2 regions of the Micromonospora sp. LH3U1 genome follow, and region 1 is predicted to be linked to the other one. Evidence: riboswitches for the same ligand, from Rfam matches in the RefSeq annotation. Region 1 holds a riboswitch; the other holds the start of a gene.

The links. A riboswitch is a leader RNA that binds a small molecule or an ion and turns the genes downstream of it on or off. The one in region 1 is predicted to bind cobalamin.
Region 2: it holds a riboswitch for cobalamin, as region 1 does, so the genes downstream of both, PCA76_RS01895 (ABC transporter substrate-binding protein) here and PCA76_RS14070 (ribonucleoside-diphosphate reductase subunit alpha) in region 1, are expected to answer to the same signal.

Annotation. Positions count from the first base shown of each region.
Region 1 covers NZ_CP116936.1:3,133,088-3,137,720, reverse strand. The annotation lists gene PCA76_RS14070 (ribonucleoside-diphosphate reductase subunit alpha) at 1-1,505, opposite strand, end outside; cobalamin riboswitch at 1,700-1,916, opposite strand; gene PCA76_RS14065 (enolase C-terminal domain-like protein) at 2,347-3,744, shown strand; gene PCA76_RS14060 (FadR/GntR family transcriptional regulator) at 3,752-4,474, shown strand; gene PCA76_RS14055 (hypothetical protein) at 4,485-4,633, opposite strand, start outside.
Region 2 covers NZ_CP116936.1:406,506-411,138, reverse strand. The annotation lists gene PCA76_RS01905 (ABC transporter ATP-binding protein) at 1-55, opposite strand, end outside; gene PCA76_RS01900 (FecCD family ABC transporter permease) at 109-1,206, opposite strand; gene PCA76_RS01895 (ABC transporter substrate-binding protein) at 1,220-2,149, opposite strand; cobalamin riboswitch at 2,237-2,359, opposite strand; gene PCA76_RS01890 (M14 family zinc carboxypeptidase) at 2,495-4,375, opposite strand; gene PCA76_RS01885 (C39 family peptidase) at 4,587-4,633, shown strand, end outside.

The sequences.
Region 1 (4,633 bases):
AGGCCCATGAGCCCGAGCCCGACCGGCCGCCAGCGGGGGTTGCTCGCCGCCGCCTGCGGGGTCGGGTAGTAGTTGATGTCGATGACCCGGTCGAGGAACGTCACCGCGGTACGGACCGTGGTGCGCAGCCGCTCCCAGTCGATGCCGCCGTCGCCGAGGTGGGCGGCGAGGTTCACCGAACCCAGGTTGCACACGGCGGTCTCGGCGTCGCTGGACACCTCGACGATCTCGGTGCAGAGGTTGGACAGGTGCACCACGTTGCCCGGTTCGGCGGTCTGGTTGCACAGGCGGTTGGCGGCGTCCTTGAAGGTCATCCACCCGTTGCCGGTCTGGGCGAGGGTCCGCATCATCTTCCCGTACAGCTCCCGCGCCGGGACCTGCCGCACGTAGCGACCCTGCGTCTCGGCCTCCCGGTACGCGGTGTCGAACCGCTCCCCCCACAGGTCGGGCAGCTCGGGCACCTCGTGCGGGTCGAACAGCGACCACATCTCGTCGGCCTCGACCCGGCGCATGAACTCGTCCGGCACCCAGTTGGCCAGGTTCAGGTTGTGGGTACGCCGGGCGTCCTCGCCGGTGTTGTCCCGCAGCTGGAGGAACTCCTCGATGTCCGGGTGCCACGGCTCCAGGTAGACGCACGCCGCGCCCTTGCGCCGGCCGCCCTGGTTGACCGCGGCGACGCTCGCGTCCAGCGTGCGCAGCCACGGCACGATCCCGTTGGACTGCCCGTTGGTGCCGCGGATCAGCGCGCCCCGGGACCGGACCCGGGAGTACGCGATGCCGATGCCGCCAGCGAACTTGGACAGGTTGGCGACCTGGGCGTACCGCTGGTAGATCGAGTCCAGCTCGTCGCGCGGGGAGTCGACCAGGTAGCAGGAGGACATCTGGGTGTGCCGGGTACCGGAGTTGAACAATGTTGGTGAGCTGGGCAGGTAGGCCAGGCTGGACATCAGCCGGTAGAAGTGCACCGCCTCGTCCGCCGTGCGGGACAGGCCGCAGGCCACCCGCAGCAGCCAGTACTGCGGGGTCTCCAACACGAGTCGGCTGGTGGGGTGGCGCAGCAGGTAGCGGTCGTACACCGTGCGCAGGCCGAAGTACTCGAACCGGCGGTCGCCGTTCCGGTCGATGGCGTGGTCGAGGGTCGCGGCGTGTGCGGCGACGAACGCGGCGGTGTCGTCGCCGATCAGGCCCTCGGCGTGGCCGACCCGGATCGCCGCGCTGAACGAGGTGATGCCCTGCCGGCGCACCTCCTTGTCGACGTAGCCGGCCAACAGCCGGGCGGCGAGGCGGGAGTACTGCGGTTCCTCGCCGATCATCTCGGCCGCCGTCTGGATGGACAGCCGGTCCAGCTCCGCCGTCGTCGCGCCGTCGTACAGGCCGCTGATGGTGCGGGTGGCCACCCGCATCGGGTCGACGTCGGTCAGGTCGTCGGCCCACCGCTCGACCGCTCGGACGATCTTGTTCACGTCGACGGGTTCGGTGGCACCGTCGCGCTTGCGGACCTGCATCGGCGTACGCCGCAGGGTCGCGTCGCCGCTGGCCGGGACTACCTCGGTGACTGTCACCACTCACTCCTCGCGAGTTCGAGACCTGATGGTCCTCGGACGCGAGAAGACAGACACCGGCGGACGCACGCCATGCGGGCGTGGGTCAGGTGGCGTCAGCCGTCCCACGCGGCCTCGGACCGCCGCCCACCCGGGTGCGGGTGTGCGGCGCGCTGGCAGGTCTTCGGACTCGCGGGCACGACCGGAATCGCCGGTCTCCTACTGGCCGTCGCTTCCCAGGCCGATTGGTGGCCCAGTGCTGATGACGGCGGTCGTTCCCACTCACCGCTGCGGGACAGTCCCGGATTTCCACCGGGTTCCCTGTTGCCTCGACCGCCCCGGATGAGCGGCCGAACCAGCTGCGCTCGACACCATATATAGGGACGCAGCCGTTGTCACACCCCACATGTCGGTCTCGGGCGTGTCGGCGGCTGCTCGGTGAGCACCGTCACCAACTCGGCCGACCACGCCACGCCGACCGACGCCAGGCGCCAGAGAGGGCCCTCCACGCGGGTGTCGACAATCGACAAAGATTTGATGTATCGAGGCACCGGTGCCGCGCGCCGAGCCCCATATGTCGACGTCAGTGCGCACTGAATGAGGATGAACATCCAACCTCCGTGGCCCACGACCCCACCGCCGGCGGCCCGCCAACCGGCACGATGGGCGGCAAGGCGGATGGACCCACCGACCAAACATCCTATGTCTTTGGGCCTGCGGTGATCGACATCGTTGACGCACCGGAGCGGCCCTCCGTATACTCCCAGTGATCATCTGATCTTTAGCCTAGCCGGGCGAGGAGCGCATGCCGCAGATCACCGCCATCACCGTCGAAGACGTCCGCTTCCCCACCTCCCTGACCGCTGACGGGTCAGACGCCATGAACAAGGACGGCGACTATTCGGCGGCCTACGTCGTCCTGCACACCGACGGCGTCGACGGCGTGGGTGCGCCGCTCGCGGGGCACGGCCTGACCTTCACCATCGGTCGAGGCAACGACATCGTCGCGGCGGCGGCGGTCCACCAGGCGCAGCGCCTCGTGGGCCTGGACGTGGCGACGATGGCAGCGGACATGGGCGCGGTCTACCGCCTCCTCACCTCCGACTCGCAACTGCGGTGGCTCGGTCCGGAGAAGGGCGTCGTCCACCTGTCGTTGGCGGCCGTGTTGAACGCGTCGTGGGACCTGGTCGCCCGGCTCGCCGACAAGCCGCTGTGGCGGCTGCTCGTCGACATGTCCCCCGAGCAACTCGTCGACATCGCCGACCTGCGCTACCTGTCCGACGCGCTGACCCGCGACGAGGCGCTGGCCATCCTGCGGGCCAAGGAGGGCACGAAGGCCGCCCGCCTCGCCGAGCTCGACCGGACCGGCTACCCCGCCTACACCACCTCGGCGGGCTGGCTCGGCTACGGCGACGACAAGCTGCGCCGGCTGTGCCAGGAGGCGGTGGACACCGGCTACGGCTACGTCAAGCTCAAGGTGGGCGCCAACCTCGACGACGACATCCGCCGGTGCGCGATCGCCCGGGAGATCCTCGGGCCGGATCGCAACCTGATGATCGACGCCAATCAGGTGTGGGACGTCGGCCAGGCCATCGAGTGGGTCACCGCCCTCGCCCGGTTCAAGCCACTGTGGATCGAGGAGCCGACCAGCCCCGATGACATCCTGGGCCACGCGGCCGTCCGCCGTGCCATCGCTCCGATCGGCGTCGCCACCGGCGAGCACTGCCACAACCGGGTGATGTTCAAGCAGCTGTTCCAAGCCGAGGCCATCGACTTCTGCCAGTTGGACACCGGCAGGTTGGCCAGCATCAACGAGATCGTCGCCGTGCTGCTGCTCGCCGCGAAGTTCGACATCCCGGTGTGCCCACACGCCGGCGGTGTGGGGCTGTGCGAGATGGTCCAACACGTGTCGGTGCTCGACTACGTCGCGATCTCGGGGGACCTCACCGACCGGGTCACCGAGTTCGTCGACCACCTGCACGAGCACTTCACCGATCCGTGCATCATCCGGGACACCGGTTCCGGCAGCGGATACGTCCTGCCCAGCCAGCCCGGCTACTCCACCCGGATGCGCACCGAGTCGGTCGCGCTCTACCGGTTTCCCGACGGCCACTACTGGGCGGCGACAGACCCGACTACCGTGTCATCTCCGGAGGCGGCGTACGTGATCGCGGGTGGGAAGGCCACCCCCGCCGGCCGCTAGGGAGATCATGTCTCGCACTGACGAAGTGGTCAACGGCATCAAGCGGATGATCCTCGAAGGGCAGTTCAGGCCCGGGGACCGGTTGCCCATCGAGAAGGACCTCGCCGAGCAGCTCGGTGTCTCGCGGGGGTCCCTGCGCGAGGGGATGTCGGCCCTGTCGATCCTCGGCATCGTCAACATCCGCCAGGGCGACGGCACCTACGTCACCAACCTCGACGCGCCACAACTGCTGGCCCCGATGGGTTTCGTGGTGGACTTCCAGGGCCAGGGCGACCCCCGGCACATCCACACCGTTCGCCGTCTGCTGGAGTGCGAGGCCGCGCGGCTGGCGGCGACCAGGATCACCGACGAGGCGCTAGCGCAGGCGGGAGACCTGCTCGACGAGGCGGCTCGCATGATCGGCCAGTCACCGCAGGACCACGAGCGGATCATGGAAATCGACATCGCCTTTCACCGGATCATCGCCGTGCACGCCGAGAATCCGGTGCTCGTCGGCCTGATCGAAGCATTCGCCGGGCGCACCATCCGCGGCCGGCTGTGGCGGAGTCTGCACGAGGAGGGCGCGGACCTGCGAACCCATGACGAACACGTGGCGATCCTGAAGGCCCTCGTGGCGCGCGACCCGGAGCGGGCGCGCACCCGGATGGCCAACCACCTGATCGGCGTGGAGGAGTCGTTGCAGGGGTTACCCGACGACGCTGACGCGAGCACCGAGACGGCCCGGTCGTGACCGCCGACCCTCACGACTGCACGTCGAGCAGCCCCTCGTCGTACAACGCCGCCCAGAGCTGACCCGGGACGTCGACACGGGATCGGCGCAGGGTCTCGGTCACCTGGGCCTCGTCCCGCATGCCGACCACCGTCGACACCACGGCCGGGTGACGACGGA
Region 2 (4,633 bases), 2.7 Mb from region 1:
GGATCGGTGTGCCGTCCAGGCTGACGTGCAGCCCCCGCACCTCGACCGCCGGCACGCCGCCGTCGGCTGACCGGCCGGCATCGGACGGACCAGCGGCGGGCTCGGGGCTCACGTGAGCACCCGCCGGGCGGTCCGCAGCACGAGGACGAAGAACGGGCCGCCCAGCAGGGCGGTCACCACTCCGATCGGCACCTCGGCCGGGGCGGCGGCGGTGCGGGCCACCACGTCGGTCAGCGCCAGGAACGCACCACCGAACAGCAGCGACAACGGCAGGATCACCCGGTAACTCGACCCCGCGAGCAGGCGGACGGTGTGCGGCACGATGATGCCGACGAAGCCGATCAGGCCGGTCGCGGAGACCGCCGCCGCGGTGCCCAGGGAGGCGGCGGCGATCAGCAGGTACCGGGTGCGCTGCGGGTGCAGGCCCAGGCTCCTGGCCTCGTCGTCGCCGACCGCGAGGACGTCCAGCTCGCGGCGGTGCAGCAGCACCACCACGGTGGTCAGCGCGGCGTACGGCAGCACCAGCAGCACGTCGTGCCAGCCGGCGGTGGCCAGCCGGCCGAGCAGCCAGGAGTAGACCGGCTGGATGCTGTCGGAGTGTCGTTGCAGCAGGTACGTCTGCCCGGCGGAGAGGAACGCGGAGACTGCCACCCCGGCCAGGATCAGCATCGCCGGTGAGCCGTTCCGCCCGCCAGCCGCGCCGAGCACATAGGTCATCGTCACGGCGAGCAGCGAACCGGCGAACGCGGCCAGCGGGATGGTCATCGGCAGCCCGGAGATCGAGCCCTGCCGGCCGGCGCCGCCGAGGGCGATCACCGCGGTGACCGCGAGGCCGGCGCCGGCGGCCACACCGAGCAGGTACGGGTCGGCCAGCGGGTTGCGGAACACACCCTGGTAGCAGCCGCCGGCGAGGGCGAGCAGGCCGCCGACGAGCAGGCCCAGCACCACCCGGGGCAGGCGCAGCTCGGTGACGATCGCGATTTCCCGCTCGGACAGCCCGCTGTCGAGGTGCACCCACGGAATCAGGTTGAGCAGCTCGGCGGCGACGCTGCCCGGGGGCAGGCTCACCGGGCCGAGCGACACCCCGGCGACGAGCGCGACGAGCACCGCGAACAGCCCGGCGACCAGCCAGCGCAGGCGTACCCCGGCAGGCCGGGCCACCGACTGTGGCCCGGCGGACCGGGCCACGGACAGCGGCCCGGTCACCGACGGACGACGGTCACGCGGGCACCTTGGCGACCGCGTCGATGATGACCCGGAGCAGGTCCACGACCCGCGGACCCCAGCGGGAGGCGACGTCGTCGTCCAGCGCGACGACCTGGTTGTTCTTCACCGCGGTGAGCCCGGCCCAGCCGCTGCGCGCCTTGACCGAGTCGCCGTTCTGCTGGCAGCACTTGGAGTCGGCCAGGAAGACGAAGTCCGGGTTGGCCTTGACGATGAACTCCTGGGAGAGCTGCGGGTAGCCGGCGCTCTTGCCGTCCGCGTCGGCCGGGTCGGCGATGTTGGTCAGGCCGATCTGGCCGTAGAGCGAGCCGATGAAGGTCTTGCTGGTGGCGCTGTACAGCTCCGGGCCCAGCTCGTGGAAGTACGTGAGCTTCTCGGTGCGCTGCGGCAGGTCCTTGACCAGCTTGGCGATGTCGTCCTTCATCCGGGTGGCGACGTCGGTGCCCTGGTCCGCGTGCCCGGTCAGCGTGCCCAGCTCGGTGATCTGCCGGTACGAGTCCTCCAGCGTGGTCGCCGCCGGGGTCTGGTACACCGGAATCTTCAGCTTGCCGAGCTGTTCGACGATCTTGTTGCGGTCGTCGGAGAGCACCACGAGATCGGGGTTCTTACCGGCGATCGCCTCGGCGTTCGGCTGGAAGGCGGAGAGGTCGGACTTGGGCACGTCGGCCGGGTAGTTCGACTGGTCGTCGACGGCGGTCACCTGCGGGCCAGCACCGATCGCGAAGAGCATCTCGGTGGCGGTGGGCGACAGCACGACGATCTTCTCGGGACGCTTGTCGAGGGTGAGCGCACCGACCGTCACCGGGTAGGCGGCGGCTGCGGTGCCCGCGCTCGGCTGGTCGTCGGCCTTCTCGGCGCAGGCGCCGAGGGCGAGCGCGGCGACCGCGAGGGTCGCGGCGAAGAGCCGAGGTGTACGTCTGAACATGCGGGGCCTCCTGTCGGTCGAGGAGTGTGGTGCTTCGCCGACAGGGACTTTCGTACGCCCGCCCACGAGGCGCCCTTCCTCGAGAGCGCGAATCGCGACCGATCCGCAGGCGACCTGGCTCGTCCCCACCGTCTGGTGGGGCATCACAGTTGCGGGACAGCGCCGGGTTTCGCACCGGCTTCGCTGCGGACTGGTCGCTAAGACGGTAGCGCACCGCCGAGACCACCCCTGTTGATCTAGGGCATATCGTCGTGAGTTGATCTCAGATCACGACGATATGCCCTAGATCAACGTCGAAAGGGGGGTGGTGGGGCCCCGTTGGGGGGCGGACGGGGCCCCACCCGATCAGGAGGAGGTGATGGTGACGTTGTCCACAGCCGCCTCGACCAGGCTCGCGCCGGAGGCGTCGGCCGACTCGACGAGGATGCGTACCGACTGGCCGGCGTACGGGGTGAGGTTGAGGTTCGCCACCGCCCAGCTTCCGTTGCGGTTGGTGGCCGCACCGGCCTGGGTGAGCAGCGCCGTGGTGCCGCCGTTGTGCACCACGCTCACCCGCAGGTAGTCCGCCGACGAGGCGTTCGAGCCGTGCGCCAGGTACCAGGCCAGCGAGAGGCTCAGCGTGCCGGACGACGGCAGGGTCACCGCCGGGGACCGGGCGCTGGTCACGCCGCCATCGACGTCGTAGTCACCCGCCGCCGAACCGGCGAGCCGGCCGGTGACCAGGTCGTTGGCGCCGGCGTACGGGGTGAGCTGCTTGGCGCCGGAGGACGTGGTCGCCTGGGCGGCACCCCGCTCGAACGCCCCGGCCGTGGCGGTGTCGGTGCCGGACGGGTTGATGGTCCAGCCGGTGGCGGTCTCGAAGGTGTCCGACCAGACCGTGGTGCCGCCACCACCGCCGCCGCAGTACTGCGCCTGCTTGCCGATGGCCCGGTACGGGCAGTCGGCGTACTCGCTGAGCAGCAGCACCGCCTCCCGGTTGCGGGAGGTCTGCGCGGGGATCACCTCGTCGGGCGGGTAGAAGCCGCCACCGCCGGACGAGCCGGGATACATCTCGAAGGTGTACGCCCAGATGTTGTGGGTGGCCCACATCCAGTCGAGGCTGTCCCCGTCGGTGATGTAGAGGTCGCTGGACTGTTCCGGTGTGTAGCTGTTGGTGGCCGCCATCTGCTGACCGATGGTGGCGAAGGTGTTGTACTGGTCCGCGTTCATCCCCGTCGCGGTGTTCGCGGTGGTGTAGCCGTACGGCCAGAGCACCAGCTGCGAGTACGTGTGGAAGTCGATGTTGGCCTTGATCTGCTGGACGCCACCGACCACCCGGCCGTTGACGAAGTTGCGCAGTGCCTGCGTCTCGGGTGCGGAGAACGCCGACGGGCCACGGTAGGTCTCCGACGAGGTGGTGCCCGACGAGCCGCCGCAGCAACCCCAGTTGTAGGACCAGTTGCGGTTCAGGTCGGTGCCGACGTTGGACGAGCCGCTGTTGGGCTGCCGGTTCTTGCGCCACGACCGGTACGACCCGGTGGCGATGTCGTACTCGCTGCCGTCCGGGTTGACCGTCGGCACGATCCAGATCTCCCGGCCGTTGACGATGTTGGTGATCCGGGAGTCGGAGCCGTAGCTGTCGGTGAACAGGTTGAGCAGGTAGATCGCCATCTCGACGGTCAGGTGCTCACGGGCGTGCTGTTGGGAGTTGAACAGGATCTCCGGCTCGTTCTCGTCGGTGCCGACGTTGTCGGAGATCTTCACCGCCATCAGGTCGCGGCCCTCGTACGACGAACCGATGCTGATCTTGCGGGCGATCGCCGGATGGTCGGCGACGACCTGGTTCACGACGGCGGTCAGTTCCGCGTAGTCGTGGTAGTTGGAGTCGGCGGGCGGGAAGGCCAACGTGCCCATCTCGCCGGCGCCGCGCTCGGCGTTGGGCGGTGGGGCGAGCGGTTCGAGTCGGAAGCCGAGCTTGCCGATCGCGGCGGCCTCACCCGCGGTGGCCGAGATGTGCAGGACTCCGTGTTCGGAGTAGTCGATGGCGGCTCCGGTGCGGGCCACCGCGTTGCGGTCGGCGAGGGTCCGGGGCCCGAGCACCCGGTAGCTGGCGGCGGCCGGCTCTGCGGTGCGGTCCGGTGCCGGTCGGGCGGCGACCGGACCGGCGGCGACGGTGACGATTCCCAGCCCGGTGACAACGGCGAGCACCAGGACGCGGCGGAGAGGGATGGGCGTGCGGAGGGCCATGGACTACCTCCTCGATGGGCGGGAGATCCCGCTCGGTGAAGGACACTTCACCACCTGTCACATGGTCATATCAATATTGATCGTTGCCCAATGCATCCCGAGCTGATCATCCCGGCGGCAAGTTTTTTCCACGCGACAACCTATGGCGAAACTTCCCGCCAAGCGGAAAACTGACCAGCGACGATGCCCCTCTCGACACCGCGGAGCACTCATGGCCAGATCCCGCCTGCACGCGGCCGCCCTCGCCGGCGTCACCGC